DNA from 3 places in the Variovorax sp. CCNWLW225 genome. Region 1 is predicted to be linked to each of the others. Evidence: riboswitches for the same ligand, from Rfam matches in the RefSeq annotation. Region 1 holds a riboswitch; each other region holds the start of a gene.

Region 1 (10,530 bases):
TACTTTTCGAACAGGCCGTCTTCCATCATCTTCACGGCGCCGCCCATGCCCTCTTCGGCCGGCTGGAAGATGAGGTTGAGCGTGCCCGAAAACTCGCCGTGCTGCGCGAGGTACTTGGCCGCGCCGAGCAGCATGGCGGTGTGGCCGTCGTGCCCGCACGCATGCATGATCCCGGGCCGTCCGCTGCGGTAGGCAAGGCCTGTCTTCTCCTCGATGGGCAATGCGTCCATGTCGGCGCGAATGCCGATGGCTCGCGTTCCGCTGCCGCGCTTCAGGCGGCCCACGAGCCCCGTCACGCCCAGGCCGCGCTCCACGTCATAGCCCCAGGCGGTGAGGCGCTCGGCCACCAGGTCGCTGGTGCCGAATTCCTCGAAGCCGAGTTCTGGGTTCTGGTGGATCTTCTGGCGCACCGTGACGAATTCGGCGGCATTCTTTCTCATGTACTCGAGGTAGTGCTGGGCGCTTTGAGGCATCGTGGTCTAGTGTTGCGAATGGGTGGATGGATGGATGACGGAAGGTCTGCTCAGGGCTGCAGCGCCATCGAGGCGGGCAGCCGGGTCCACGGCAGGTCGGCCGGGTCGGCCGCCATCGGACCGGGCGCCTTGGCCACGAGAATGTGGCTCGCAATGGGCGCGAAGTCGGCGCGAAAGTGCACGGAGCTCTTGTTGACCAGCACCTTCATCGCCTCCGGCTCGATGCCGACGAAGCGGAACAGCTCGCGGTCGAGCATCTGGCTCTTGCCGCTGCCCACGGCAATCAGCACGCCATCGATCTCGAGGCAGGCGCTCGGGCCCAACTGCACCGCGCCGCCCCGGAACATCGGGCCCTTGAAGGTCACGACGCCGTCGCTCAGCGCCCGCACGGTGAACAGCCCTTCCACCGGCTTGTCGCTGAACCTGCCGCCCCAGGTCGGCACCGAGGTGCCCACGCCGATGCGGATCTGCGCGCCCACGCCCGCCTCGCGGGCGGCCGCCGCGGCGGCGGGATCGAACATCAGGCCGAGCGCGATCTTGCCCGGGTAGCGCTTGCCCGCGCCTTCGGCCAGCAGCGCGTGCAGCATGCCCGAAGTGTTGCTGTCCGCGCCTGCGCCGGGGTTGTCCTGCGTGTCGGCAATGACCACCGGCTTGCCGGCGCCTTCGGCCAGCGAAAGCGCACGGGCTACCGCGGCGCGCGGCTCCAGCACTTCGAGCCGCCATTGAGAGCGTGGCTGGTCGATGCGCTCGAACAGCGTGGCAACGGCGGCACCCGCGTCGTCGCCATAACCCCACACCACCGGGCCGCATTCGGCAATGTCGGCAGCCGGAAAGCCGGTGGCAAAGCTCAGCACCGCATCGTGCTTTGCGTCCAGCTCCTTGAGCAGCCGGTACACCGAGGCGGCCGGCTCGATCATGGTCGATTGCACATTGAGCGGCAGCAAAAAGGAAAGCCGCCGCGCATGCAGCGGCTCTCGTGTGCCGCGTGCAATGCGGCGCGCGAGCAGCCGGGCGGCCAGCTTCCCGGTGTCTGCCATGTCGACGTGCGGATAGGTGCGGTAGGTGGCCAGCGCATCGGCCTCGGCCAGCATTTGCGCCGTGATGTTGCCGTGCAGATCGAGGCTCGCAACGATGGGAACGTCGGGCCCGACGAGCTTGCGGATGCGCGCAATCAGTTCGCCTTCGGGGTCTTCAAGATGCTCGGTGACGGCCGCGCCATGCAGGTCGAGATACACCGCGTCGATGCCGCCCTGCGCGAGCGCGGCGGCCAGGTCTTCGGTGATGGCCCCCGCAATGCGCTCGAACGCGTCTTCGGTTACGTGGGCCGAGGGCGTGGCACCTGCCCATGCCGACGGCACGAGCGACCAGCCGTTCTCGCGCGCCGCATCGATGAAGCCGCCGATGGGAATGTTCTTGCCCGCGTAGGCGGCAATGATCTCTGCGCCGCGCCGGTACGGAGGAAAGCTCGAGCCGGCGTTGAATGCGGCCCAGTCCGCCTTGCTGGGCGCGAAAGTGTTGGTCTCGTGCTGGAAACCGGCGATGAAGACTTTCATGGAATCCCTTTTTTCTTGAACGTGGGAACGAAGAATTTCAGCTGCGTGCAAAGGCAAAGTCGCGGCCCGGCGCCGCTGCCAGCAGTTTGCGCGTGTAGTCGTGGCTGGGCGCGAAGAACACGTCGCGCACCGAACCGCGCTCCACGATCTCGCCCTGGCTCATGACAAGCACGCTGTCGCAGATCTGGCTGGCCACCCGCAGGTCGTGGGTGATGAAGAGAATGCCGATCTTCAGCCGCTGCTGGATCTCGTCGAGCAGCCGGAGAATCTGCGCCTGCACCGAAACGTCGAGCGCCGAAACGGCCTCGTCGGCAATCAGCACCTTGGGGTCGCAGGCCAGCGCGCGCGCAATCGAGATGCGCTGGCGCTGCCCGCCCGAAAATTCGCTGGGGTAGCGCCGAAGCGCATCGGGCGAAAGGCGCACAAGGCGCATCAGCTCTTCGGCGCGCGCCCACGCCTGCTCGTAGGGCGTTCCAAAGTTGACCGGGCCTTCGACGATCGAGGCGCCCACGGTCTGCCGCGGATTCAGCGAACGGTACGGGTCTTGGAAAATCACCTGCACCGTGCGCCGGAACGGCGACAGCGCGCGCCCTTTGACATGCGCCACCGAGCGGCCGTCGGCAAAGATGTCGCCCGAGCTCGGGTCGATCAACCTCGCGATGCAACGCGCCACCGTCGACTTGCCCGAGCCCGATTCACCCACGATGCCCACGGTTTCGCCGGGCCGCACTTCGAGCGACACGTTGCGCGCCGCATTCACCGTGCGGCGCTTGCCGGGCCAGCTGCCCGTGATGTAGGTCTTGCAGATGTTCACCGCGTTGAGGAGCGGATAAGTGTCCGCCACCGGCGGCCGGCGCGGCGGCGAAAGCTCGGGCACGGCATCGAGCAGCATCCGGGTGTAAGGCTCGCGCGGGGCCGTGAGCACCGCCATCTTGTCGCCCTTCTCGATCATGGCGCCCAGCTCCAGCACCACCACCTCGTCGGCAATTTCCGCCACCACGCCGAAGTCGTGCGTGATGAAGAGCACGGCCGTGCCGTTCTCGGTTTGCAGCTCGAGGATGAGCCGCAGTATCTCGGCCTGCGTGGTCACGTCGAGCGCGGTGGTCGGCTCGTCGCAGATGAGCAGCACGGGCTTGAGGATGAGCGCCATCGCAATCACGATGCGCTGGCGCTGCCCGCCCGAAAGCTGGTGCGGATACGAAGCGTAGATGCGCTCGGGCTCCGGCAACCGAACGCGCGCCATGATGGCCATGATTTTTTGCCGCCGCTCGGCCGAGCCCATCTGCACGTGCTGCGCCAGCATTTCGTCGATCTGCGCACCGCAGGTCATTACCGGGTTGAGCGCGGTCATGGGTTCCTGGAACACCATGGCCATCGACGGTCCGCGCAGCTGGCGCAGGCGCGCGGGAGTTGCGGCCAGCAGGTTTTCGCCCTGCAGCTCGACGGTACCGCGCACCGGTACAAGGCCGGAAGGCAGCAGTCCCATTACCGCGTTGGCAATGACCGACTTGCCCGAGCCGGACTCTCCGAGGAGGCAGACGATTTTTCCCGGCGGTACGTCGAATGAAATTTTGTCGACCGCATGCGGCCGGTCGCCGCCGCGCGGAAGCGAAATGGCAAGGTCGCGAACGGAAAGAACAGGTGCTTGCGCCATGTTCAGCCCCCGCGCTTGTTGAACTTGGGGTCGAGCGTGTCGCGCAGCCCGTCGCCGAGGATGTTGACCGCCAGCACCGTGAGCGCCAGGAAGATGCCGGGGAACAGCACGTTGTGCGGGAACTGGTTGAACTGCGCCCTGCCCTCGGCCATGATGTTTCCCCAGGTGGCCATGTCGGCCGGCAGCCCGACGCCGAGGAACGACAGGATGGCTTCGACAAGAATCGCCGAGGCGCACACATAGGTCGCCTGGATGATGAGCGGCGCAACGGCGTTCGGCAGGATGTGACGCACAAGGATCTTCCACGTCGGCGTGTCCAGCGCAATGGCTGCTTCCACATAGGGTTCTTCACGCACGGTGAGCACCACCGAGCGCACGAGGCGCGCCACGCGCGGAATCTCGGGCACCGCAATGGCCACCACCACTGTCAGCAGCTTGCCGCCGAACAGCGCCACCAGGCTGATCGCAAACAGAATGCCGGGGATGGCCATGACGCCGTCCATCAGCCGCATGATCGCGCTGTCGAGCCGCCGGAAGTAGCCGCCCAGCAAACCGACGAGCATGCCGAACACCACCGCCAGAACGGCGACCGACACGCCCACGGTAAGCGACACGCGAGCACCGTAGAGCGTGCGGCTCCATATGTCGCGACCCAGGCTGTCGGTGCCCATGACGAACAGGTGCTCGAAGGTGTCGCCCGCCAGGCTGTTGAACTCGCCGCGCGTGCCGGGCAAGAGGTTGCCGCTGCCGGGGTCGATGGCGGTCGGGTCGATGGTGCCGAGCCATGGCGCGGCAAGCGAGATGAGCACCAGCAGCATCAGCACGCCGCCGCCGGCGCGCACCGACCAGTCGGCCAGGATGCGCTTGAGCAGCGACCGGCGCCTGGGCGGCGGCAATGGTTCGACGATGGCTTCGCCAGCAGGCATGGGAGTGGCAAGTGAATCGGTCATGTGTTTGCTTCTTCTTGCGCCTCAATAGCGAATGCGCGGATCGAACACCAGGTAGCTCAGGTCGATCAGCAGGTTGACCAGCACATAGACGACTGAAAAGAACAGCGTGATGCCCTGTATCAGCGGAAAGTCGCGCGACAGCACCGCATCCACCGTGAGCTGGCCGAGGCCCGGAATGGCGAACACGGTTTCGGTAACCACCACGCCGCCGATCAGAAGTGCAATGCCGATGCCGATCACCGTGACGATGGGGATTGCCGCGTTGGCGAGCGCATGCCGCATGAGCACCCGCTTTTCCGAGATGCCTTTGGCGCGCGCGGTGCGGATGTAGTCCTCGGTCATGGCCTCGGCCACGGCCGCACGCGTGACGCGCGCAATCAGCGCTACATAGATGATCGACAGCGTGATCGACGGCAGGATGAGGTGCTTGATCCAGGGCAGCGGCCCCTGGCTCAGCCGCTGGTAGCCCTGCACCGGCAGCCACTGCAGGTGCAGCGCAAAGATCCAGATGAGCACATAGCCGATCACGAACGCCGGTATGGAAAAGCCCATGACCGAAAAGCCCATCAGCATGCGGTCCAGCCAGCCGCCGTGCCGCCAGGCCGCAACAACCCCGAGCGGCACCGCGACGAGGATGGTGACCACCAGCGTCACCGCCGCGAGAGACACCGTCGGCTCGATGCGCTGGCCGATGAGCTCCACCACCGTTTTCTTCATGAAGTAGGACTCGCCCAGGTTGCCTTGCAGCAAGCGGCCGCTCCAGCGCACGAACTGCACGGGGAGCGATTCGTTCAACCCCAGTTGCTCGCGCACCTTGGCGATGTTCTCGCTGGTGCCGCTGTCGCCCACAATGGCGGCAGCCGGATCGCCGGGCGCCAGCCGGAGCATGAGAAACACGATCAGCGCAACGATGACGAGCACCGGCACGGTCGACAGGATTCGGCGCGCAAGGAAGATCAGCATGGGGTTTCCAGAAAAGAGCGCCCGTCAGTTCTTCTTGATGTTCCAGAACACGGCAACGGGCGAGCGCACCACGCCGCTCACCGCAGCCTTGCGGTAGGCGGTGAGCGGCTTGTATTCGCCGATGGGCGCGTAGATGCCGGTGTCGTACACGCGCTGCTGGATGGCCGTGGCCAGCTCCTTGCGCCGGGATTCGTCGGCCGTCGCGAGGAAGTCGGATTTCAGCTGCTCCAGCTTCTCGTCGGTGGCCCACCCGAACCAGCCCTTCTCGCCGTTGCCCGTGAGCGGCGCATAGAACATCGGGTTCATGTTGTCGGCAATGCCCCAGCCGGTGATGAAGAGATTCCAGCCGCCCTTGTCGACCGGGTCTTTCTTGGCGCGGCGCGTCACCAGCGTGGGCCAGTCCATCGACTGCATGTCGACATTGAAGCCGGCCTGCTTCAGCAGCTGCGCCATCACGGGCGGAAACTTGTTGAGCAGTGCAAAGTCGGCCGGGTACATCAGCACCACGGGCTTGCCGTCGTAGCCGGCATCCTTCAGCAGGGCCTTGGCTTTCTCGAACTGCGGCTTGCCGGTGAAGTAGCCGGTCTTGTCGCTGGCGAAGATCGTGCCGCACGGGTACACCGATGCGCAGCTGTTGTAGAGCTCCTTATGCACCATCTGGGCGCGCATGAGCGCCTCCTGGTTGATGGCCATGATGGCGGCCTGCGCGATCTTCGGGTTGTCGAAGGGCGGAATGACGTGGTTCAGGTGCAGCGCGAACGAGCCCTTCGGAATCGGGTTGTCGACCGTGATGGACGTGTTGCCCTTCAGCGCCGTGTACTGCTCGGGCGGCAGCCACTCGATCATGTCGACCTCGCCGTTGGCAAGCGCGTTGGCCTGCGTTTGCGCATCTTTCAGGATGACCCATTCCATGCGGTCCACGTACACGTTCTTGCCGCCCGCCGTGCCCGAGGGCGCTTCGGCGCGGGGCACGTATTTAGTGTTCTTCAGGTACACGATCTTCTCGCCGGGGCGGTACTCGTCCTTCTTGAAGATGTAGGGCCCGGAGCCCGTGGCATCGTCGATCTGCTTGTCGGGCGGCGTGGCGGCCACACGTGCCGGCATGATGAAAGGCGGGTTCGACGAGGGCTTGCTCAGCGCGTCCAGCACCATGCCGAAGGTGTCCTTGAAAACCAGCTTGAACGAGTTGGCGTCGACGGCCTCGGCCTTGTCGAGCGCCGCATACATCTTCTGCCCCAGCCCGTCGCGCTGGCCCCATCGCTTGAGCGACGCCAGCACGTCTTCCGAGGTCACCGGCTTGCCGTCATGAAATTCCAGGCCCTTGCGCAGCGTGAACGTCCAGGTCTTGCCGTCGGCGCTGGTGGTGTACTTGTCGACCATCTGCGGCTTGACCTTGCCCTGCTCGTCCACACCGAACAGCGTGTCGTACACGGCATAGCCATGGTTGCGCGTAATGAACGCGGTGGTCCAGATCGGATCGAGAATCTTCAGATCGGACTGGGGCACCACCCGCAGCACCTTGCCCGCCTCTTGTGCGAACGCGCTTGCAACGCCAATAGCGAGCATGGCGCCCACGACAACGGCTTTCAGGTTTCGTTTCGACAGCATCTTCGGTTCTCCGGTTGAAAAAATCGTGAGGAAAGTCAGCGAAAAACGGGGGGGCGATTCGGGCAGGCGCCTGCGTGCGTGCGCAGGCCTCGGCACACCCGATGAAGAAGGGAACGATGCGCGGTGCGCTCTGGCAAAGGTCATGAAGAAGAAGGCTCCGGAAGCGCGCAAGGCCACCCCGCGCACTGCGCGAGATGCCCCTGCTGTCCTTTGGCCTGAGAGATTCACCATGCACGCTCATCGCGCATGGCTTGCCCCTTCGGCGGCCGCCCTCGGAGTCCTTTTGTTCAGGACGCCGGGCAGCGCTCTCCAGCGTTAGTCATTCATCCAGTCTGGGGACCTGAGCGTTACGGGCTGTCGCCTTCGGTAATGCACTAACTCGAAGCACCGAGCCGGCATTTCTCCTGGATGGTTTCTTCTAAGCAGAATGCGTGCCACTCGGGCGCGTGCGCACAGGGGCGCACGCGGATGGAAACGCGCACCGAAGCTACTGCGGTCCGCCGCAGAAGCTCACCCTTTCGGTGGTCTTGGCGGTGAAGTGAAGACGCGTGGTGGTGGTGCCGCTGGCGGGTGTGTTCGCGGGCCACTCGCTCTGCAGCCACGTGTATTGCCAGCTGTAGGGTCCGCCCGGCTTGCCGGGTTCTTCGTAGGCAATGCGAAGGCTGCCGTTGCTCTCGTCGTGGCAATGCTTCGAACTCTTGTATTCCTTTTCGCTGAAGCAGGCGCGGATCATCTTCGAGCAAGAAAAAGGAATGCCCTCGTGCACGGCCCGGGTGTCGTCCAGCGGCACGAAGTCGGCCTTGCTGAACGAGGCGCCGCCGCCCGAATACATCTCGGACACGGTCTGCAGCACGGCCATGGCCCATTGCCCTTCGGCCAGCGGATAGAGTGCCGGTGCAAGCGAAAGGCGCGTGTCGGACATGCCGGCTGCGGCGTCTTTCTTCATGCCGGCCACATAGGCGCTGAAGTCGTGCAGGCGCTCGAGCTGCCAGGTCTTCGCGTCCTTGTCGCGCCTGATGCGCGCCATGGCCAGCGGCTCGGCCGAGAGCACTGCAAAGCTGTTTGCCGCGGCGCCGCGCAGCCGGTACAAGCCCAGCGCATGCGGGTCGCAAGGCTGCGGCAGCAATGCGCACAGGCGGGCGCGCCAGTCCGGATCGACCGACTGCGGCTTCTTGACCGCATCGAGCACCTGCGCCGAGGGAGCGGCGAACACATGGCCGGCCGATGCGGCAAGCACCATGGCGGCAGTGCAAAAAGCAGGCGGCTTGTTCATGCCGGAATGGTAGCCAGAGGATTCGAAAGATGCTGCTACCAAATGCGCCGACCTGCCAATGTTGTAGCCTTCGCCCGTGGCCGCCCGGCCTCGACAACGGAGCGACGAATGGCTGACAAGATCCTGGTGTTCTACGGTTCCTACAGGTCGGACCGCATGGGCATTCGCCTGGCCGACTACCTGGTGGCGGGCCTCGGCGCGCGAGGTGCCGAGGCCGAACTGATCGACGCGCAGGCGGTGGGCCTGCCCATGCTCGACCGCATGTACAAGGAGTACCCCAAGGGCACCGCGCCCGCCCCCATGGAAGCGCTGGCGCAGAAGATCCGCGGCGCGGACGCCTTCGTCTTCGTGACGGGCGAATACAACTGGGGCCCGCAGCCCGGCCTGAAGAACCTCACCGACCACTTCCTAGAAGAATGGTTCTGGCGGCCTGCTGCCGTTGCCAGCTATTCGGCCGGCCGGTTTTCAGGCGTGCGCTCGGGCACCGTGTGGCATTCGATCCTGTCGGAGATGGGCATGGTCGTCGTCTCGAGCACGCTCGCCGTCGGGCCGATCTCGCAAACGCTCGACGCGGACGGCAAGCCCACGGGCAGTGCGGGCGAATCTCTCCAGCGCTCATTCGGCCGCTTTGCCGACGACCTCGCGTGGTGGACCGACGCCGCGCGCGAGCAGCGGGCGCGCAAGGCGCCGCCTTACTGAGAAGCCGGGTCTGGCAAGCCGGGTCGCGCCGCTCAGCCCTTGCCCAGCGAAGGGCGGCCGAACAGGCTCGACGCGTTGCTGATCGGCCCGAGCTCGGCCGTTGCGGCCAGCAGCGCGGGCGCCAGCTCATGCATGCGCTCGCTGCCAAGGCGCGTGCGCGGCCCGGCAATGCTGATGACGCCGATCACTTCGTTGCGGCGGAAAACCGGCGCCGCCATGGCGGCCATGCCGGGCGCGAAGACCTCGTCGATCATCGCGTAGCCGCGCACCCGCGCCGCATGCAGAAAGCCCAGCAGCGCGCGGATGGTGGTCGGCGCCTTCGGACCGTATTCCGCCGGCGTGCCGAAGCCTTGGCGCGAGACCAGCTCCAGTGCGCGCTCGTCGCTCAGCGTCATCAGCCACGCGTGGCCGGAAGACGTGCACGAGAGGCGCGCATCCATGCCCATGTCGGGGTCGTAGCGCAGCCCCGCTTGGCGCGTGCCCTGCGACTTGGCGACCCACGTGAGGCGGTCTTCATCCACGATCGAAAGGCGCACCAGTTCGCCCGATGCTTGCGCCAGCCGCTCCAGCAGCGGCTCGGCGATGTTCACGATGCCGGCGCCGCTCAGGAAGCCCAACCCCAGCGACACCACCTTGGTCGTCAGCACGTAGTCGCCCTGCTTGCGCGTCTGGCGAACGTAGCCGCAGCGCTGCAGGTCGGCCAGCAAGCGGTGGCAGGCGCCAAGCGGAATGTCGAGCTCGGAGGCGAGCAGCGTGAGCGGCAGCCCCTGCGGATGGCGCGCAAGGTGCTCCACCATGGAGAGGCCGCGGTCGAGTGAGATGCTCATATCCTGCATTATGAAAGCAGTTTCCAGTTTGGAAAGTCTTTCGTGGCCGCGCCGAAGAATCGGCCGCATGAGTTCCATCGTCTACATCCTTAACGGCCCCAATCTCAACCTGCTGGGGGTGCGCGAGCCGCACCTGTATGGCAGCACCACGCTGGCCCAGGTGGAGCAGTTGTGCCGCGGCGTCACCGGTGAGCTGGGCCTGGACTGCGAGTTTCGCCAGACCAACCACGAAGGCGTGATGGTGGACTGGGTGCAAGAAGCGCGCGAGCGCGCCGCGGCCGTCGTCATCAACCCCGCGGGGCTGTCGTTCCGATCGATTCCGCTGCTCGACGCGCTCAAGACGCTGGATCAGCCCATCGCCGAAGTGCACATCACCAACATTCACCGCCGCGACGCGCTCTATCAGCATTCGCTGGTTTCGCTGGCCGCCACGGGCGTGATCTGCGGCTTTGGCCCGTTCGGCTACGAGCTGGCGATCCGGGCGCTGGCGCAGCGGCTCGCGGCCGCATCTGCGCCGGCAGCCTGAGTTT
Region 2 (10,530 bases), on a different contig from region 1:
TCCGAGCCGATTACCGGCAGCATGCGCGCCTCGTCCGCTGCATCGATGCCGATGTGGCGGGCGAGAAATTCTTCGGCGTTCTCTAGTTGTTGCAGGGAAGGCTGGGCGGGAATCGGCATGGCGGTAAAGGCTCGGGGAATGAGGAAGGGCGGCTGAAGAACCCGGCGGATCAGGATTCGGCGGCGAACTTGTCGTAGCTGGCGGCGTCGAGCATCGCGTCGAGTTGCGACGGCTCGCTGAGCTTGACCTTGAAGAACCAGCCGGCGGCCAGCGGGTCGGTGTTGGCGAGCGAGGGATCGGCGCGCAGGGCTTCGTTCACTTCGGTGATCTCGCCCGACACGGGCATGAACACATCGGCCGCGGCCTTGACCGATTCGACGACACCGGCCACTTCACCCTGCGCAAAGGTCTTGCCCACTTCGGGCAGATCGACAAAGACCACGTCGCCCAGCGCATCCTGCGCGTGCACGGTAATGCCGACAGTGGCTGCGTCGCCTTCGGCCGAGACCCATTCGTGGTCCTTGGTGTACTTGATGCTCATGGTGAAAAACTCCTCGTGGAAAAAATGATCTGGTTCAGGAAGCGCAGAGCCTAGCCGCGGTAATAGCGGGCCGGCACAAAGGGCAGGGTCGAGACTTCCATCGGCACCGGCTTGCCGCGCACGATGGCCTGCACGCGCGTGCCGGGTTCCGAAAACGCGGTGGCCACGTAGCCCATGGCAACCGGGCGGTCGGCCGTCGGGCCGAGCAGGCCGCTGGTCACAATGCCGATGTCCCGGCCTTCGAAAGATTGCAGGAGCGTGCCGTCGCGTACCGGAACGCGTTCCAGCGCCACAAGGCCGACGCGCTTGCGCTTCAGGGTGTCGTGGTCGGTGCGGCCCGCGGCGCCGGCCGTAGCGGCGGCCAGTTGCGCCAGCACCTTGGCCGCACCCGGAAAGCCGCCTTCGCGCGCGCCGCCCGTGCGGCGCACCTTCTGGATCGCCCAGTTGAGCGAGGCCTCGACTGGCGTGGTGGTGGTGTCGATGTCGTTGCCGTACAGGCAGAGCCCGGCTTCGAGCCGTAGCGAATTGCGCGCGCCCAGGCCGATGGGCTTGACCTCGGGCTGCGCCAGCAGCAGGCGGGCGAGGGCGTCGGCATCCTTGCCGGCGACCGAAATCTCGAAGCCGTCTTCGCCCGTGTAGCCGCTGCGCGTGGCAAAGGCCGGAATGCCGCCGATCTTCACCGCGCCGCCGGTCATGAACACAAAGCGCTCGATGCCGGGCGACAAGCGGGCCAGCACCGTGGCGGCCTGCGGGCCTTGCAGCGCGAGCAGTGCATGGTCGGGCATAGGCTGCACGTCGCAGCGTGCGCCGATCTTCTGCTGGATATGCGCGAGGTCGGCCACCTTGCAGGCGCCGTTCACGATCACGAAGATCGAGCCGTGCCCCTCGTTGAAGAACATCAGGTCGTCGAGGATGCCGCCTTCGTCGTTCAGCAGCAGCCCATAGCGCTGCTTGCCGGGGGCGAGGTCGATTACGTCGACCGGCATCAGGGTTTCGAATGCGGCGGCGGCATCGGGCCCCACCAGGCGCAGCTGGCCCATGTGGGAAATGTCGAACAGGCCGGCCGCGTCGCGCGTGTGCTTGTGCTCGGCCATCAGGCCGGCGGGGTACTGCACCGGCATGGAATAGCCGGCAAAAGGCACCATGCGGGCGCCCAGTTCCACATGCAGGTCGTGCAGGGGCGTCTTGAGCAATGGGGCGTCGGATGATGAAGCGGAAGCGGCCACGGGGCACTCCAAAGGGGCAGTCGAATTCCATGGCGCGAGCCATGGGCCACCCCTGCTGTCCGCTTTACCTGAGAGATTCGCCCCACGATCGGGGTTTGCTCCTTCGGTGGGCCGCCGCATCGGCAAGATGCAGGGGCCTCTCTCCAGCAAGGAAACGCCGGCATGCGCCAGCGCCTTGTCAGTCCTTTTGCCTGAGCGTTCGGGAAACCCCTGCGCCTTCGGCGGCCTCGCGTGGCGAGGCTCTCTCCTGACCCTTCGAAGTGTAGTGGATCGCGGAAGGCCTCAGTGCACGGTTTCCGAAGCGGGCGGCAGCAACCTTTCGATACGCTCGCGCAGCGATTCGGCCCGCTCGGCGCCTGCGGCTTTCTCGACTTCATTGAGCATCAGCGCGGCAATCGTCAGCATGGCGTCGCGGTCGCGGGCTTCGCGCAGCGCATCGCGCATCTGCAGCGCAAACTTGGGATCGCGCCGCACGAACATGCGCTCGCAGATGTCGAACAGGAACATGCGCGTGGTGGCCAGGGAACGTTTGCCGTCGAAGTTGTCGGTCGAGGTCTCTACACGGATGGGCTCCGCCGCAGGAGCCGGAATCGGCGTGTGTGTCGGGCCCGCCGTAACTGGTGCGGCGGTTTTCGGCGCTGCGCCCTGCGCGTCGTGCAGGTACCCGCGGTTCATCAGAGCCCGCAGCGTCTGTTCGGCTTCGTCGCGGCTTGCAAACAGCGGGCTGAAGTCGGTCAGCGAACGCCGGCCGTCGGCCATCAGCAGCAATGCGCGCTCGCGCTGGCTCAGCGTGCGCTGCCCGCCTTGGAGTTCGTCGCGTGCCTTGTCGGTCTTGGTGGGAAACATGGCGCCACAGCTTTCGGAATCGAAGGCTGCAGCATCGTTGCGGCTGGTGACATCTTTGTGAAACGTTTGCCTTACAGGGGCATTTGCCGCATAAAAAAAGGCAGCCCGCGAAGGCTGCCCGTTTTCTCTCTGGTTTTTGCGTCGCCTGCTACTTGGCGTACACCAGGTCGCGCAGCGCGAGCGATATCCACGGCACGTAGGTAATCACCATCAGGCAGGCCAGGATCACCAGCACGAAGGGAATGAGGTACTTCACGATCCGGTCGAGCGATATGCGCGCTACCGTGCACGCCGCAAACAGGTTCACGCCGAAGGGCGGGGTGATCATGCCGAGCGCGAGGTTCACCACCATGATGAGCCCGAAATGAACCGGGTCGATGCCGAAGTGCACCGCCACCGGCGCCAGGATGGGCGCGAGCACGATGATGGCCGCACTGGTCTCGATGAACATGCCGATGATGAACAGCGCCGCGTTCACGCCCAAGAGGAACATGGCCGGCGACTTCAGCACTTCCTGCAGCCAATGGCCAATGGCGTCGGGCACGCCCGCGCGCGTGATCAGGAAGGCGAACAGGCCCGCGTTGGCGATGATGAACATGATCACCGCCGACGACAGCACCGACTTCCGCAGGATGAGGTACAGGTCCTTGAGCTTGATCTCCCGGTAGATCACCATGCCGACCACCAGCGCATAGAACACCGCCACCGCCGAAGCCTCGGTGGGGGTAAAGATGCCGCCGTAGATGCCGCCCAGGATGATCACTGGCATCAGCAGTGCCCAGCCGGCCTGCCAGGTCGCCTTGCCGAAGGACATGCGGCCGTCGCCGTCGTTCTTGCCCCAGCCCTTCCACTTGCAATACACCCAGACGAACAGCATCAGCGCCAGGCTGATGAGAATGCCGGGGCCGAAGCCCGCAATGAACAGCTCGCCGATGGACACCTCGGCGCTCACGCCGTACAGAATCATCGGAATGGAAGGCGGAATGATCACGCCCAGCTCGGCGCTGGTGGCCTGAAGCGCCGCCGCGTACGCGGTGGGGTAGCCGTGCTTGATGAGCGCCGGAATCAGGATGGCGCCGATGGCAAAGGTGGTGGCCACCGAAGAGCCCGACACCGCCGCGAAGATCATGCAGGTGAGCACGCAGGTCATCGGCAGGCCGCCCTGCACACCGCCCACAATGCTCTTGGCAAATTCGACCAGCCGGCGCGAGATGCCGCCGGTTTCCATCAGGTTGCCAGCCAGGATGAAGAAGGGAATGGCCGCCAGCGGAAACTTGTTGATCGAATTGAACATCTCCTTTACGGAGATGAGCATGTTCACGTTGGCCACCTGGATACCCAGGATCGATGCGAGCCCGATGGACACCGCCACTGAAACCGACAGTGCAAAACACAGCACCATCGTTGCAACCATCACGGGGGTCATTGCGCGGTCTCCAGTTCGAGCCGCTTGGGATCGAGAAAATTACCAACGATGCCGAACAGGCAAAAAACGGAGCCGACCGGCAGCGCCAGGTACGACCACATCATCGACACGCTTTCGAGCCCGGCCATCGACTGCACGCGGCCGCGCATCGCGTAGTCCCAGCCCCACCACAGAATGACCAGCATCAGCGCCAGCGCTGCGATGCTGACCACGAAATCGAGCACACGCTTGATGCGCGGCGGACTCCAGCGGTAGAGCACATCCACGCTCACCATCGCACCCTGGCGAAAGGCCATTGGAATGCCGAGGAACACCATCCAGATCAGGCTCATGCGGATCAGGATCTCGCTCCATTCGGCGGGTTGCTCGAGCACGAAGCGCGTGACGATCTGGAACACGCCCAACCCCGAGGCGATGACCAGCATCACGCAGGCGGCAATCATCGAGAAGCCGGTGGTCCACCGCTCGATGCCGAGAAATTTTTCTTTCATCTGCAGTCGTGATGTTGAAAACAAAAAAGCCCGCCAGATGGAACTGAGCGGGCGCCCGATGCTATCTAAAAGATAGCATCATGAAAATCACTTGAAGTCGCGGATCTTGTCGAGGTTGGCCTTGCCGAAGTCCTTTTCGAACTGGGCATTCACCGGCGCCAGCGCGGCGACGAACTTGGTCTTGTCGACGTTGTCGATCACGGTCATGCCCTTGGCGCGCAGGTCGGCCACGCCCTTGGCATCGTCTTCGTCCACGCGCGCGCGGTTGGCCTTGGTGCCTTCTTTCGCGGCCTCGAGGAAGGCCTGCTTGTCGGCCGCGCTCAGCTTGTCGAACGTCGCCTTGTTCATCAGGAAGATGCACGGCGAGTAGACGTGGCCCGTGAGCGAAAGGTGCTTTTGCACTTGGTCGAACTTGGCCGCGATGATGACCGACAGCGGGTTTTCCTGGCCGTCGACCGTACCCTGCTGCAAGGCGGTGAACACTTCGGGGAAAGCCATGGGCGTGGTGACGATGCCGAAGGTCTTGTAGGCCGCAATGTGCACCGGGTTTTCCATGGTGCGCATCTTCAGCCCCTTGAGGTCTTCCGGCGCCTTCACGTCGCGCTTGCTGTTGGTCATGTGGCGGAAGCCGTTCTCGGCCCAGGCCAGCGCCTTGAAACCCTTGGCGTCGAACTTGGTCAGCAGGTCCTGGCCGATGGGGCCGTCGAGCACGGCGCGCGCATGGGCCTTGTCGCGGAACAGGAACGGCACGTCGAGGATCTTGGTCTCCGGCACGAAGTTGGGCACCGGCCCGGTGGAGGAGAGCGCCAGTTCCTGGGTGCCCAGCTGCACGGCCTCGATCGACTCGCGCTCGCCGCCCAATGAGCCGTTGTAGAAGGTCTGGACCTTGTAGCGGCCCCCGGTGCGCTTTTCGACTTCCTTGGCAAAGACGTCGATCGCCACGCCCTGGTGCGAGTTCTGCGCGGTCGAAATGCTGATCTTCATGGTGGTCTGCGCGAAGGCGGCGCATGCCATGCCCATGCCCAGAACCAGGCCGGCGGCCAGTCGGGTCAATTTCATTGTGTTGTCTCCAGAGAAAAGAAGTCGCGAAGAAAAGGCGGGAGCCAAGAGAAGTCCGCGGGCAGCCGCCGACTATGCCGTAACAGGGAGCTTCACCGCGTCGGGATTTTCACGGACGTAGTCACGAATAACTACTTCGAAATCGGCGTCCGCCGAAAGCCCCAGGCGTTTGGCGCGGGCGGTTTCGATGCGTCCGGGCCAGGTTTTCACGATGCGCTGGATGGCCGGATCGGGTGTGCGGTCGAGCAGGGCGGTGGCGGCCTTGCCGGCCACGCGTTCGAGCGCGGCCGCCATTTCACCCACCGTGGTGGAAAGCGAAGGCAGGTTCAGTGCGGTGCGCGGGCCCCAGTCGGCGTCGCTTGCCTCCGCCGCCCGGATGATGCCTTCGACGGTGCGGGCCGGCGACGCGATGGCCACGGGTGTTTCGTCAGGCACCGGGCAGGCGGCGCGAATGCCCGCGAGCGGCTCGCGGATCATGCCGCTGAAAAAGCCCGATGCCGCGCCGTTGGGCTTGCCGGGGCGCACGCTCACGGTCATCAGGCGCACGCTGCGCCCGCGGATGAAGCCCTTGCGCGTGTAGTCGGCCACCAGCTGCTCGCCGATGAATTTCTGGATGCCGTAGCTGGTCTGCGGCGTGGGCAGCGTGTGGTCTTCGATCACCGGCGGCAGCGGCTGCTCTGGCGAATCGCCGAACACCGCGAGCGAGCTGGCAAACACCACCAGCGGCCGGGTGCCGACGGCACGCGCTTTCTCGAGCAGCGCGTTCGTGGCGGCAAAGTTGCTGCGCATGCCCAGGTCGAAATCGGCCTCGCATTCGCCGCTGACCGCGGCGGCCAGGTGAAAGATGGCATCCGCTTCGCGCCAGAGCGCCGTGTCGGGCGAGGCCAGTTGCTCGTTCAGGTCGCCAAGCGCGGCGGCAACGCGCGGGTCGGCCGCAAGGTCGGCTGGTGGCGCGACCCGGTCGACCAGGGTGATGCGGGAAATGTCGCGCGCCGGGCCGCCGGCAAGCGATAGCCGCCCCTGCTTCAGCAGCGTGCGGGCAAGGCGTGCGCCAACGAAGCCGGCACCGCCGGTAATGACGATCTGCATGGTTGTCTTGTCTCCTTCGTAATGAGCATAGCGCAGCGGAGCCCCTGCTCAGGCGACACTCGCCGCTCGCACAAACAAGAAACCGGACGATCGGAAAACGATGAACCTGCGATTCGTTGAAGCCTTTCACTGGGCCGTGGCGCTCAAGAGCGTGACCCGTGCGGCCGAGAAGTTGCACCTTACGCAATCGGCGCTTTCCAGCCGCATTGCGGCGCTCGAGCGCGAGCTGGGCGTGCTGCTGCTCGACCGGCGCGACAAGCAGTTCCGCCTCACGGTGGCGGGGCAGCGCTTTCACGCCTTCGCGCAGAAGCTGCTCGAGATGCAGATGCACATCAAGGCCGAGATGGGCTCGGGCGCCGTGCGAGAGGCCGTGCTGCGCGTCGGCGCCATCGAATCGGTGGTGCACAGCTGGCTCACCGGCTGGCTCAAGCACATGCAGGCGACGCATCCCGACTTCGAGCTGGAGCTCACCGTGGAAACCACGCCGGTGCTGGTCGACCAGCTGCAGCGCGGCAAGCAGGATCTGGTGTTTGCCGCACTGCCCGCCGCCGGCGACGGCGTGCGCACCCGCGCCGTGCCGCCGATGCCTATGTGCTTCGTCGGCCACCGCGAGCTGCACCTGAAGCGGCGCTACCGCCTGCCCGACCTGCTGTCGCTCGACCTGCTGACCTTTCAGCGCGGATCGCAGCCGCACGTCGCGCTGCTCGAGCTGTTCCGCGATGCCGGCAGCCCGCCGCCGCGCGTGCATGCGATCTCTTCGATCTCGGCGATGGCGCAGCTGGTGGAAGCGGGCTTTGGCGTGGCCACGCTGCCGCGCGCGGTGGTCGAGCCGCTGGCGCGGCGCCTGCCGCTGCGCGTGCTGCCCTGCGACGACACGCTGGAGCCGTTGCCCATCTACGCGAGCTACCGCGACGACCCGTCCTCCCCACTGCCGGAGGCCGCACTCGGCTCCGCTGTGGTGCACGCGTCGCACCGCATGGGGTCATCGAAAAAATCGATGGGCTGAGCGAGAAAATTTGCGTTGGCGTTCGTGAGCGCGGATTCCCACAATCCGTCGCATCACACCACAGCGATGCATCGGGCATCGAGAACGCCAAATGTCGAACCGTCAATCCTTCGTAGAACAACCCGGCGCGGCGAGCAGTGCGCTGGCCGTGCGTCAGGCCTGCCGCAGCGGCTCGCTGGCCGCCCACACCAGCGGCCTCGCCAGTGCCCATGTGCAGGGCAACCTGGTCATCCTGCCCAAGGCATACGCCGCCGACTTCCTGCGCTTTTGCCAGGCCAACCCCAAGCCATGCCCGCTGCTCGGTGTGTCGGGTGACCCGGCGCTGCCCGCGCTCGGCGAGGACATCGACATTCGCACCGACCTGCCGCGCTACCGCGTGTGGCGAAACGGCGAGCTGGTGGATGAGCCCACCGACGTGCGTGCCTTGTGGGGCGACGACATGGTGAGCTTCGTGATCGGCTGCTCCTTTACCTTCGAACACGCGCTGATGGCCGAAGGCATCGTGCTGCGCCACGTGGAGCAAGGCCGCAACGTGGCGATGTACCGCACGTCGGTGGCTACCACGCCGGCAGGGGCCTTTCACGGCCCGATGGTGGTGTCGATGCGCCCGCTGCGCGCGGCCGATGCCATTCGTGCGGTGCAGATCACCTCGCGCTTTCCGGCCGTGCACGGCGCGCCGGTGCACATCGGCGATCCGGCGCTGATCGGCATCCGGTCGATTGCCGATCCCGACTACGGCGATGCGGTCGAGGTCATGCCCGACGAGCTGCCTGTGTTCTGGGCCTGCGGCGTCACGCCCCAAGCCGCGCTGGCCGCCGCCAGGCTGCCGTTCGCCATCACACATGCGCCGGGCTCGATGCTGGTGACCGACCTGCTGCACCACCGCCTGGCCGCGTTCTAGGCCACCGTTTTTTCCCCAAATCTCATACCTGGAGACAACCGATGAAGACCACCCTCGACGCCGCGCAGACGGTCGACGACGCACAAGCCGAAGGCAGCTGGCTGCGCACGCTCAATCCGAACGAAAAACGCACGCTCACCGCTTCGTTCAGCGGCTATGCGGTCGATGCGTTCGACTACTACACGCTGCCGCTCGTCACGCCCATCCTGCTGTCGCTGTGGGGCATGAGCAAGACCGAGATGGGCCTGATCGGCACGGCCACGCTGGTGGCTTCCGCCATCGGTGGCTGGGGCGCCGGCATCCTGGCCGACAAATACGGGCGGGTGCGCATCCTGCAGCTCACCATCCTGGTGTTCGCGATCTTCACCTTTGCCTGTGGCCTCGCGCAAACGCCTGAGCAGCTGCTGATTGCGCGCACGCTGCAGGGCCTGGGCTTCGGCGGCGAATGGGCCGTGGGCTCGGTGCTCATTGCCGAGATGATCCGGCCGGCCTACCGGGGCAAGGCAGTAGGGCTGGTGCAGAGCAGCTGGGCGGTAGGGTGGGGCGCGGCGGTGCTGGTGTCGATGGCGCTGTTCTCGTTCTTGCCGCCGGAATATTCGTGGCGCGTGATGTTCATGCTCGGCCTGCTGCCGGCGGTGTTGATCGTGTTCATCCGCCGTTCGATTCGCGACCCGGAGATCTATGTGCAAAGCCGCGCGGCCGTCGAACGCGGCGAGCGCAGCGGCAACTTCCTCGCGATCTTCAAGCCGGGCATGCTGCGCACCACCGTGCTCGCGAGCCTGCTTTTCACGGGCATGCAGGGCGGCTACTACGCCATTGGCGTGTGGCTGCCGACCTTCCTGAAGAACGAGCGGCATCTCACGGTGCTGGGTTCGGGCGGCTACCAGTTCATGTTCATCGTCGGCGCCTTCATCGGCTACCTGTGCGGCGCCTATCTCTCGGACCGGTTGGGCCGCCGCCGTGCCTTCATCCTGTTCGCCATCGGGGCGGGGTCGCTGGTCTATGCGTACACGCTGCTGCCCATTACCGACAGCCTGATGCTGCTGCTCGGCTTTCCGCTCGGCTTCTTCATGTCGGGCATTTTCAGCGGCGCGGGTGCCTTCCTGTCCGAGCTGTTTCCCAATGAACTGCGCGGCTCGGGGCAAGGTTTTTGCTACAACTTCGGACGCGGCATCGGCGCCACCTTTCCGGCCCTGGTGGGCGTGTTGAGCGACCGCATGCATCTTTCGCTCGGTACCTCCATCGGCATCTGTGCGGCGGTGGCCTATGCCATGGTGGTGATCGTGGCGCTGTGTCTTCCGGAGACGCGCGGACGCGACCTGCGCCAGAACTGATCCGAAGCATTTTTCTCTTTTCCCTGCGAAGCCCTTTCTCTCATGACCACGCATTCCCTTCTTCCGTCACGCTGGCAGTTCTGGATCGACCGCGGCGGCACATTCACCGACCTGGTCGGCCGCGACCCCGAGGGCGGCCTGCACACGCTCAAGCTGCTGTCCGAAAACCCCGAGCAGTACAAGGACGCCGCAGTCGAAGGCATCCGCCGCCTGCTGAAGCTGACGCCCGGCGAGACCGTGACCCCCGAGCGCGTGGAGTGCGTGAAGATGGGCACCACGGTGGCCACCAATGCACTGCTGGAGCGCAAGGGCGAGCCCACGGTGCTGGTCACCACGGCGGGATTTCGCGATGCGCTGCGCATCGCCACGCAGGCGCGGCCGCGCCTGTTCGACCGCCGCATCGTGCTGCCGGAGCTCCTGTACGAGCGAGTGATCGAGGCTGGCGAGCGCATGGATGCGCAAGGCGCCGTCGTGCAATCGCTCGACGAGGATGCGCTGCGCTCGGCGCTGCAAGAGGCCTTCGATGCTGGGCTGCGGGCCTGCGCCATCGTCTTCATGCATGGCTGGCGCCACACCGCACACGAACTCGCGGCCGAGCGCATTGCCAGGGC
Region 3 (10,530 bases), on a different contig from region 1:
TCCACAGGCCAAGCGACAAGCCGCAGCCGGGCATGGGCGTGTTTCCGCCGGACTGGATGTCGTCGACCTTCATGCCGACCGCGGTGCGCCGCATGACCAATACAGCCGCGCTGCAGGAGCTGTCGCTGCAGTACGGCGAACCTTCGGGCGATGCCGCGCTGCGCCGCAGCCTGTCGAACAAGCTCGTGGGCATCAACGTGCCGGCCGCGCCCGACCAGATCGTGACGACCGTGGGCGCCACGCACGCGCTGGACATCGTGAGCCGCACGCTGCTGCGAGCGGGCGATCCGGTCATGGTGGAGGAGCCCGGGTGGGCGCTCGAATTCGCGCGGCTCGAGGCGCTGGGCATGCGCATCTTGCCGGTTCCGCGCCGTGCCGACGGGCCCGACCTGGAAGTGATGGCGCAGTACTGCGCGCTGCACAGCCCCAAGCTCTTCGTGAGCGTGAGCGTGCTGCACAACCCGACCGGGTACAGCCTGACCCCGGGCAGCGCGCACCGCGTGCTGAAGCTGGCCAACGAGCATGACTTTCACATCGTCGAGGACGACACCTACAGCCATCTCGCGCCCGAGCACGCCACGCGGCTCAGCGCGCTCGACGGGCTGCAGCGCACCATCTACGTGAGCGGGTTCGCAAAGATCCTCGCGCCCAACTGGCGCATCGGCTTTCTGGCCGCATCGCCCGAGTTGAAGGAGCGGCTGCTCGAAACCAAGCTGCTGGCCACGCTGACCACGCCCACGCTGTTCGAGCGGGCGCTGTCGTGGTGCATCGACCAGGGGCAACTGCGCCGGCATGCCGATCGCATACGCATCCGGCTCGACGGTGCGCGCAGCCGTGCGGTGAAGCTGGCCATGGCGCACGGCTGCACCTTCGCCTCGGAGCCGGCGGGCCTGTTCGGTTGGGTGGATACGGGCGTGGACACCGACGCGCTCACGCAGCGCATGCTCGACCAGGGCTACCTGCTTGCGCCGGGTTCGCTCTTCCATGCACGCAGGCCGCCGAGCACGATGATGCGCATCAACTTCGCGACCTCGCAGGACGCCGCATTCTGGAAAGTGTTCAGCAAGGTTCGCGCGGAGCTGTGACAGCTCCGGGCAGGTAAACGCGAGGGCCGCGGGCCCAAATCGCCAGTGCGTTGGAGTAAGCTGGCATCACAAGAAAACCCAACCCGGAGACCCCTGCATGAGCAACGCCAGCCAGCCTTTTGACTTCAGTCAATTTGTCCCCGGATTCGACTTTCTGAAGAATCTCGCAGGCGGTGCCGCCGCCGGATCGGGCGCTGCCACGAGCGCCGGGCCCGGTTTGCCGAGCCTTGCGAGCTGGGTGGCGCCCACGCTCAGCGTGGAAGAGGTCGACAAGCGCATCCAGGAGCTCAAGACCGTGCAATATTGGCTCGAGCAGAACGGCCATGCGCTCAAGGCCACCATCCAGGCGCTCGAGGTGCAAAAGATGACACTTTCGACCTTGCGCGGCATGAACGTGCGGATGGAAGATATCGCGAGCGCGTTCACCAAGCAGGCGGCCCCGGCAGCGCCGGTTGCTGCCCCGCCGGCGGAGCCTGAGCCACAAGTCGAGGCGGAGGAGGAAACGCCGGCACCCGCCAAAAAAGCCCGCAGCAAGCCGGCCTCGGCTGCTTCCGCATCGGGCGGCGACGGTGGCGTGATCGATCCGATGCAATGGTGGGGTTCGCTGACCGAGCAGTTCCAGCAGATCGCCACATCGGCCCTGCACGACGCGGCCCAGATCAAGGTGCCGGCACCGGCCGCCGCTCCCGCCGCTTCAAAGCCGGCCGCAAGGAAGGCGACAGCAACCGCCGCCAAAAAGAAGGCGCCGACCGCCGCGCGAAAGCGAACGACCGGACGGCGCTGACGTCATACATACACACATCTTGAAGAGAACGGGTTGGCACGCATCATGAAGTTGTTTCCCTCCGGTCACGCCACCCATCCGCAATGGCGCATGGCGGCCGGCCTTGTGCTGGCCCAGTTGCGCGCCCAGATGGCGCTGCCCGACTACGCGTCGGCGCCGACGCTCGGGCTGCTCTACATCACCGACCACTACGCGTCCGATGCGCAAGACATCCTCGACCACCTGAGCGCCGAGCTTCCGGAGGTGACCGACTGGTCCGGCACCGTCGGCATCGGCGTGTCGGCCAACAATGCCGAATACTTCGACGAGCCCGGCCTGAGCCTGATGCTCTGCGCGCTGCCGAGCGACCAATATCGTGTGTTCTCCGGCGTGGCTCCACTGGGCAACTCGGAGATGAGCGGTTTCGAGGCGCATACGGCGCTGGTGCATGCGGACCCGGCCACCCCCGATCTCACCGAATTGATCGGCGAGATGGCGGGCCGCACCGACACCGGCTACCTGTTCGGCGGCCTCTCGTCAGGCCGTGCGGGCGCCTTGCAGTTTGCGGTCGGCGGCAACGGAAACATCCGCGGCCACGGCGCTGCGGGCGGCGTGTTCTCGGGTGGCTTGTCGGGCGTGGTGTTCGGCGAGGGCGTGCGGCTGGTGTCGCGCGTCACGCAAGGCTGCCAGCCGCTGCGCTCCGGCGGGGGGCGTGAGCGCGAGATCACCGAGGCCGACGGCAACCTGCTGCTCAAGCTCGATGGCGAGCCCGCACTCGACGTGCTGCTGGCCGACCTGCAGGTCTCGCTCGAACGCCCGCAGGAAGCCATCGACGCCGTGCGCGCCACCCTGGTGGGCCTGGCCGATGCGGGCAGCGACGGCATCCGCCGCACCGGCGACCTGGGCGCCGACGTGCTGGTGCGCCACATCATCGGCCTGGATCCGACGCGGCGCGGCATCGCCATTGCCGATGTGGCCGAGGCCGGCATGCGCCTGACCTTCTGCCGGCGCAATGCACAGGCCGCACGCGCCGACCTGATGCGCATCTGCGCGGAAATCCGCGAAGAACTGGAGCCCGAAGAACAGACCCTGGCCACCGCGCGCGCCGTGGCGGCCGGGGAGGCCGAAGCAGCGCCGCACCCGGCGCGCCGCATTGCGGGTGCCGTGTACGTGAGCTGCTCGGGACGCGGCGGGCCGCACTTCGGCGCACCGGGCGCCGAGCTGCAGATCGTGCGGCACGCGCTCGGCGACGTGCCGCTGGTCGGATTCTTTGCGGCGGGGGAGATTGCCCGGCACCACTTGTATGGGTATACGGGGGTGTTGACGGTGTTTACCGGCAACGATTAACCACCGCCACGGCCAGATCAGGCCGGCTGGAGCAGGCGCGCTGCTGGCGTAGGCATGCCGGCAAACGCAAAATCGACCTCAGGCGCAAGCCCGCTCACAATCCGCGCCACCGACCTGCCCGACCCGCACGCATGCGTCCACCCAAGCGTGCCGTGCCCGGTGTTCAGGTACAGGTTGGGCAGCTTCGTCTTGCCAATCAACGGCACATTGCTCGGCGTCGCGGGGCGCAGGCCTGTCCAGAACTGCGCCTGTGTGGTGTCGCCAGCGCCGGGGAAGAGCTGTTCAACGCGCCGCACGATCGCTTCGCAGCGCACGCGGTTCAAGTCGCGGTCATAGCCATTGAGCTCGGCCGTGCCGGCAATACGCAGGCGGTCGCCGGAGGCCGACGTGTACCGCGAAAACACGAGCTTGAACTCGTCGTCGGTCAGCGAAACCTGGTGCGCCTTCGTCGCGTCTTTGACTGGCAGCGTGACCGAATAGCCTTTGGCTGGATAGATCGGCAGGCGAATGCCCAGCGGCGCGGCATACAGCGGACTCAATGAGCCCATTGCAAGCACGAAGGCGTCGCCGCGAATGCGTTGGAAGCGACCTTCGTTGTCGGTAGCTTCCACGTGGTCGATGCTGCCGCCCGCTTCGCGCAGCGCAGTCACCGTGTGGCTCATGAGGAACTTCACGCCCGCCGCTGCCGCGAGGCGTGCCATTTCGCGGGCGAAGAGGTTTGCATCGCCGGACTCGTCTTCTGCCGTGTAGGTGGCACCGGCCAATTGCGGACGGATGTGCGCAAGGGCGGGCTCGATCTTCACTGCCTCGTCCGCGGAGATGACTTGCCGTTCACATCCGAGCGCGCGCATCTGTTCGGCGGGCGCAAGGGCGCTGTCGAACTCTTTCTGCGTCGTATAGAAGTGCAGGATGCCTTGGGTGCGCTGGTCGTAGGCGATGCCCGTGTCGCGCCGCAACTGCTGCAGCACTTCGCGGCTGTAGGTGCCCAGGCGCACGATCTGCTCGATGTTGTGCTTCGTACGGGCAGGGGTGCATTCGCGCAGGAATTGCAAGCCCCAGAGCCATTGGCGCATGTCCGCGCGAATGCGAAAGAGCAGCGGTGCGTCTTCCTTGCCCAGCCATTGCAGCACCTTGAGCGGTGCGCTCGGATTGGCCCAGGGTTCGGCATGGCTGACGGAGATTTGCCCGCCGTTGGCAAAACTGGTCTCGGCGGCGGGGGTGGCCTGCCGGTCGATGACGGTCACTTCATGGCCGAGTTGCTGGAGATAGTAAGCCGAGGTAACACCGAGCAAGCCGGCGCCTAGAACGATCACGCGCATTTCAAATACCTTTGAGGTTGAAGCGCTTGAACCGCGGGCGGGGTTTGCTATTGAATAAATAGCAAGCAACCGGACGACCGCCGTCCAAGTTGCCGCTCCCCCTGTCCTCGGTACCTGAGAGATTCACCCATTGCGCCCGCAGCGGGTTTGCTCCTTCGGTGCATCACGCGAGGTGATGGCTCTCCAGACGGCGTGTCAGTTGATGCAGTACATGCCCCGAAACTGTTTGAAAGAATTCCAACAGTTCCGTTCGGCCAACCTGAGCGTTTATGGGAGTTTGCGCCTTCGGTGGAGTAGTAAAAAGAACTACTCGCTCTCCTGCATTAACGCCATTGTAGGTTGGGACCGCGAAGAGCCGACCATGGATTTTTGACAATTCGACCAATGGGATAATTGTCATTGATTCGAAACTTCGGGGAGACTCATGATCCTGGTAACCGGCGGCGCGGGCTTCATTGGCGCCAACTTCGTACTCGACTGGCTGGCGCAGAGCGACGAGTCCATCGTGAATCTCGACAAGCTGACCTATGCGGGCAACCTCGAGACGCTCGGCTCGCTCAACGGCAACCCGAACCACATCTTCGTGCAGGGCGACATCGGCGACAGCGCTTTGGTCGATCGCCTGTTGGCTGAGCACAAGCCACGCGCTATCGTGAATTTTGCCGCGGAATCGCACGTGGATCGCTCTATCCATGGCCCCGAAGACTTCGTGCAAACCAACGTGCTCGGCACCTTTCGCCTGCTCGAGTCGGTGCGCGGCTACTGGAGCGCACTGCCGGCTGAGCAAAAGTCTGCCTTCCGCTTCCTTCACGTGTCGACTGACGAGGTCTACGGCTCACTTTCCAAGACCGATCCCGCCTTTACCGAAGAGAACAAGTACGAGCCCAACAGCCCCTACTCAGCCAGCAAGGCCGCCAGCGACCATCTCGTGCGCGCCTGGCACCACACCTACGGCCTGCCGGTGGTCACCACCAACTGCTCCAACAACTACGGGCCGTTCCACTTCCCCGAGAAGCTCATCCCCCTGATGATCGTCAACGCCCTGGCTGGCAAGCCCTTGCCGGTGTACGGCGACGGCATGCAGGTGCGCGACTGGCTCTATGTGAAGGACCACTGCAGCGCCATTCGCCGCGTGCTCGAGGCCGGCAAGCTCGGCGAGACGTACAACGTCGGTGGCTGGAACGAGAAGCCCAACATCGAGATCGTGAACACCGTGTGCGCGCTGCTCGACGAACTGCGCCCGCGCGCCGATGGCAAACCGTACAAGGAACAGATCAGCTACGTTACCGATCGCCCCGGCCACGACCGGCGCTACGCGATCGATGCACGCAAGCTGGAGCGTGAGCTGGGCTGGAAGCCCGCCGAAACCTTCGACACCGGCATCCGCAAGACCGTCGAGTGGTACCTCGCGAACGCCGAATGGGTGCGCAACGTGCAAAGCGGCGCGTACCGCGCATGGGTCGAGAAGCAATACGACGCCGCACCCGCGGCCAAGGCCACCGCATGAAGCTGCTGCTGCTGGGCAAGGGCGGACAGGTCGGCTGGGAGTTGCAGCGCAGCCTCGCGCCGCTGGGCGAACTGGTGGCGCTCGATTTCGACAGCACCGACTTCAACGCCGACTTCAGCCGTCCCGACCAGTTGGCCGAGACTGTGCTCAAGGTGCGGCCTGACGTGATCGTCAATGCCGCGGCCCACACGGCCGTGGACAAAGCCGAGAGCGAGCCCGACTTCGCGCGCAAGCTCAACGCCACTTCGCCCGGCGTGGTGGCCGAAGCCGCCGGGCAGATCGGTGCACTCATGGTGCATTACTCCACCGACTACGTGTTCGATGGCAGCGGCAGCAAGCCTTGGCAAGAAGACGATGCCACCGGCCCACTCAGTGTGTATGGCCGCACCAAGCTCGAAGGCGAACAGTTGGTGGCCAAGCACTGCGCCAAGCACCTGATCTTTCGCACCAGCTGGGTGTTTGCCGCGCGCGGCGGCAACTTCGCCAAGACCATGTTGCGGCTTGCCAAGGAACGCGAAAAGCTGACCGTCATCGACGACCAATTTGGCGCCCCGACAGGTGCCGAACTGCTGGCCGATATCACGGCGCATGCGATTCGTGCCACCTTGCAAGACCCTTCCAAAGCCGGCCTGTATCACGCGGTCGCCGGCGGCGAGACCACCTGGTGCGGCTATGCACGCTTTGTGCTTGAGCAGGCGCGCCAAGCCGGCGTAGAGCTCAAGGCCGGCCCCGAACAGGTCGAAGCCGTACCCACGAGTGCCTTCCCCACGCCCGCTACGCGGCCGGCCAATTCGCGCCTCGATACGCGCAAGCTGCAATCCACCTTTGGCCTGGTGCTGCCGCACTGGCAACAAGGCGTCGCCCGCATGCTGCGCGAGACCCTTTAAACGCGCGTTGCCTAGTAAGCAGAGAAAGCAAGAAAGAAATACAACGATGACCACGAAGACCACGAAGACCACGCAACGCAAGGGCATCATTCTGGCCGGCGGCTCGGGCACCCGGCTGCATCCCGCCACGCTCGCGCTCAGCAAACAGCTGTTGCCGGTGTATGACAAGCCGATGATCTATTACCCGCTCAGCACGCTGATGCTCGGCGGCATGCGCGACATCCTGATCATCAGCACGCCGCAGGACACCCCGCGCTTCCAGCAGCTGCTGGGCGACGGCAGCCAATGGGGCATCAACTTGCAGTACGCGGTGCAGCCCAGTCCCGACGGGCTCGCGCAGGCCTTCATCATCGGCGACAAGTTCGTCGGCAATTCGCCGAGCGCGCTGGTGCTGGGCGACAACATCTTTTACGGCCACGACTTTGCGCACCTGCTGGCCGATGCCGATGCGAAATCGGCGGGCGCCACGGTGTTCGCCTATCACGTGCACGACCCAGAGCGCTACGGCGTTGTGGCCTTTGATGCACAAGGCAAGGCCAGCAGCATCGAAGAAAAACCGGCCAAGCCCAAGAGTAGCTACGCCGTGACGGGCCTTTATTTCTACGACAACCAGGTCATCGATATCGCCAAGGCCGTGAAGCCCAGCGCGCGCGGCGAGCTGGAAATTACCGCCGTCAACCAGGCCTACTTGGACCTCGATCAACTCAACGTGCAGATCATGCAGCGCGGGTATGCGTGGCTGGACACCGGCACGCACGAGAGCCTGCTGGAAGCAGGGCAGTTCATTGCCACGCTGGAGCACCGGCAGGGGCTGAAGATCGCCTGCCCCGAAGAAATTGCCTGGCGCAACGGGTTTATCGACCGGGAGCAGTTGGCGAGGCTCGCAGCGCCATTGCAGAAGAATGGTTACGGCAAATATCTGAACCACCTGTTGGCCGAGGAGGTGCGCTCATGAAGGCAACCCCAACTGCAATACCCGAGGTGCTGATCATCGAGCCGAAGGTTTTTGGCGATGCGCGCGGCTTCTTCTACGAGAGCTTCAACGGCAAGGCGTTCGACCAAGCGGTCGGGCGGCATGTCGAGTTTGTGCAGGACAACCATTCGCGCTCGGCGAAGGGTGTGCTGCGAGGGCTGCATTACCAGATTCAGCAGCCGCAAGGAAAACTGGTGCGTGTGGTTCGAGGCGCGGTGTTCGATGTGGCGGTGGACATCCGCAAGTCATCGCCGACGTTCGGGAAATGGGTGGGGGTGGAGCTCAGTGAGGACAACCACAAGCAGCTATGGGTCCCAGCAGGATTCGCACATGGTTTTTTGGTGTTGAGCGAAACGGCAGAGTTTTTGTACAAAACCACGGACTACTACGCGCCAGCGCATGAGCGAAGCATCGTCTGGAACGATTCGGACATCGATATCCAATGGCCGGACTCCGGCATGGCTCCTTTGCTCTCCGCAAAAGATCAACAAGGTTTGGCCTTTCGCGATGCGGCCCTATTCGATAGTTAACGAACCGCTTGGCCGCGGGCCGAGTTGTAGTGATTCCAAGAAGACCAAAGTACATAACAAGCGACAGTGTCACTGATAAAAGTGCAAGGAAATATCGATGAATGAGCGAGGGAGGCGATTCCTGGCATTTTGGAAAGAGCACGGCACAGCTGCTGCTGCGCGACTCATTCGGGCCAAGTTGGGTGATGCAATTGCGGGGCGTCCGATTTTCAATGAATTAGCCCCCGACAACATCGCAGTCGATACCACTCCGGTTGATGTTGCTGCTATTGCGGGCGGACAACCCACGCCCGCGAGCGAGATTGTTCGCGCGAGGTTCTTTGCCTTCCAGCCGTTGGAGACCTACGTCATCCCTAAAGCGTCGATCCCGAGAGTGAGCTTGGTGACCGACAGCATTGGGGATGGAAGCCTGTTCGGTGGGGTGGGTACGGCGCTGCTGCTCGCTGCACAGTTGGCTAATCGGATGAACGCCACGCTGCGGATTGTGACGCGAACCGAAGTCCCCTCGGCTTCGAATGCTGCACAGATTTTGCGTGCCTACGGAATTCAATTGAGGCACGAAATCCAACTGAAGTTTTCTCCCGCGGCAAGAGAAGGCTCGGCTTGCGAGACCGACACGGCGACCGCAGGCTTGGACATTCACTCCGATGAGACATTCATCACTACTTCCTGGTGGACGACTGCCGCAACGCTGCCCAGCGTGCCCCATGCATCGATCATCTATCTGCTTCAAGAGGACGAGCGGATGTTCTATCCGTTCGGGGATGATCGAGTTCAATGCGAACGGATCTTGAATAACCAAGACATCAGATTCGTCGTGAACACGCGGCTTTTGTACGACCACCTGGTCGCAGATGGCTTGAGTCATCTGAAGCGCAATGGAACTTGGTTCGAACCGGCCTTTCCCAAGGCACTATTCCATGAGCGCCAGCGGGAGCCAGGGGGAAAGAAGAGATTCTTTTTTTACGCGCGGCCGAACAATGAGCGCAATCTTTTCCACTTCGGCCTGAATGTCATCAATAGGGCCGTCGACGAAGGGATTCTTGACCTCAACCAATGGGACATTCTCTTGGTCGGCAAGTACATACCGAATGTGACGTTCGGTGGTAGCTACATACCCCAGCGCTGCGAAGGCCTTGACTGGGAAGCGTATGCGGAGCTTGCCGGAACAATCGATCTCGGACTCTGTTTGATGTACACGCCGCACCCGAGCTACCCGCCGCTCGACCTGGCGGCCAGCGGCGCAGTGGTGGTGACCAATAAGTTCGCCAACAAGCAGGATCTGTCGAGTTATTCGCGCAACATCATTTGCGCTGAACTGAATACGGACGCGTCACTCAACGCACTTCGCGCTGGAGTCGCGCTCGCAGATGATAAGGAAACGCGCGCGCGCAATTTTGCGGCCAATGGGTTGGGCTCGGACTGGACTCAATCGTTTGAGCCAATTCTTCAGTTGCTCTCGATGGCACGCTGATGTTCGAATTGAATATTCCTCTCGTTTCCTACGCTGATCCTTGGCTTCAGCCTCTCTCGAAGCGACTTGCGATACTTTGTCGCCGAGAAGTACGCGTTGCCTATTTTTACGAAGAGCCGAACAACAGCACGTTTCGTTATCGCGCCTACAACATGGCTCAAGTGTTGAACGAGAGTTACTTGTGCAATGTCTCGGCGAGCTACTTTTTCTTGTCTGACTGCGGGCGTTTCGATGAAATTGCCGATGCGGCGGACCTGCTGGTCATCTGTCGCTCGCGTTATTGCCATCAGGTCAACGGACTGATCGCCAAATTCCGTGCGCGTCGGAAGAGAGTTTTGTTCGATGTCGACGATCTGGTTTTTGATACGGATTACGCCCATCTGTTGGTTGCGACTCTGGGCATCGACGTGACGCAGAAGGGCGTATGGGACGACTGGTTTGCAATGATCGCCAGGATGGGGCAGACGCTGAAGCTCTGCGATGGCGCTATAACGACCAACGATTTTCTTGCGCAGAAGCTTGCGGGCTATTCAGGCCTTCCGGTATCCGTAGTGCCAAACTTCATGAACAAGGAGCAATTGGAACTGGCGGAAAAGGTATTTGCTGAGAAGGAGCGAATGCATTTTTCCGGCAAGGGCAGGGTAT

What was found. Region 1 has a riboswitch for glycine ahead of V9L20_RS04245 (ABC transporter substrate-binding protein). Riboswitches for the same ligand answer to the same signal wherever they lie in the genome.
Region 2: another riboswitch for glycine. It lies ahead of gcvT (glycine cleavage system aminomethyltransferase GcvT); the one in region 1 lies ahead of V9L20_RS04245 (ABC transporter substrate-binding protein).
Region 3: another riboswitch for glycine. It lies ahead of V9L20_RS20370 (D-amino acid dehydrogenase); the one in region 1 lies ahead of V9L20_RS04245 (ABC transporter substrate-binding protein).

The regions. Positions count from the first base shown of each region.
Region 1 covers NZ_JBBCBV010000001.1:870,061-880,590, forward strand. The annotation lists gene V9L20_RS04220 (M20 aminoacylase family protein) at 1-473, opposite strand, end outside; gene V9L20_RS04225 (M81 family metallopeptidase) at 524-2,026, opposite strand; gene V9L20_RS04230 (ABC transporter ATP-binding protein) at 2,064-3,680, opposite strand; gene V9L20_RS04235 (ABC transporter permease) at 3,683-4,630, opposite strand; gene V9L20_RS04240 (ABC transporter permease) at 4,652-5,593, opposite strand; gene V9L20_RS04245 (ABC transporter substrate-binding protein) at 5,618-7,201, opposite strand; glycine riboswitch at 7,395-7,524, opposite strand; gene V9L20_RS04250 (hypothetical protein) at 7,689-8,474, opposite strand; gene V9L20_RS04255 (NADPH-dependent FMN reductase) at 8,583-9,173, shown strand; gene V9L20_RS04260 (IclR family transcriptional regulator) at 9,206-10,000, opposite strand; gene V9L20_RS04265 (type II 3-dehydroquinate dehydratase) at 10,068-10,526, shown strand.
Region 2 covers NZ_JBBCBV010000003.1:245,149-255,678, forward strand. The annotation lists gene gcvP (aminomethyl-transferring glycine dehydrogenase) at 1-119, opposite strand, end outside; gene gcvH (glycine cleavage system protein GcvH) at 170-541, opposite strand; gene gcvT (glycine cleavage system aminomethyltransferase GcvT) at 592-1,767, opposite strand; glycine riboswitch at 1,813-1,924, opposite strand; glycine riboswitch at 1,937-2,027, opposite strand; gene V9L20_RS08870 (hypothetical protein) at 2,050-2,613, opposite strand; gene V9L20_RS08875 (TRAP transporter large permease) at 2,762-4,039, opposite strand; gene V9L20_RS08880 (TRAP transporter small permease) at 4,036-4,530, opposite strand; gene V9L20_RS08885 (TRAP transporter substrate-binding protein) at 4,618-5,589, opposite strand; gene denD (D-erythronate dehydrogenase) at 5,662-6,678, opposite strand; gene V9L20_RS08895 (LysR family transcriptional regulator) at 6,779-7,684, shown strand; gene V9L20_RS08900 (putative hydro-lyase) at 7,776-8,585, shown strand; gene V9L20_RS08905 (MFS transporter) at 8,627-9,919, shown strand; gene V9L20_RS08910 (hydantoinase B/oxoprolinase family protein) at 9,962-10,530, shown strand, end outside.
Region 3 covers NZ_JBBCBV010000014.1:43,176-53,705, reverse strand. The annotation lists gene V9L20_RS20385 (aminotransferase-like domain-containing protein) at 1-1,085, shown strand, start outside; gene V9L20_RS20380 (PhaM family polyhydroxyalkanoate granule multifunctional regulatory protein) at 1,183-1,869, shown strand; gene V9L20_RS20375 (FIST signal transduction protein) at 1,915-3,195, shown strand; gene V9L20_RS20370 (D-amino acid dehydrogenase) at 3,213-4,514, opposite strand; glycine riboswitch at 4,606-4,711, opposite strand; glycine riboswitch at 4,746-4,845, opposite strand; gene rfbB (dTDP-glucose 4,6-dehydratase) at 4,939-6,021, shown strand; gene rfbD (dTDP-4-dehydrorhamnose reductase) at 6,018-6,908, shown strand; gene rfbA (glucose-1-phosphate thymidylyltransferase RfbA) at 6,955-7,863, shown strand; gene rfbC (dTDP-4-dehydrorhamnose 3,5-epimerase) at 7,860-8,411, shown strand; gene V9L20_RS20345 (rhamnosyltransferase WsaF family glycosyltransferase) at 8,509-9,885, shown strand; gene V9L20_RS20340 (glycosyltransferase) at 9,885-10,530, shown strand, end outside.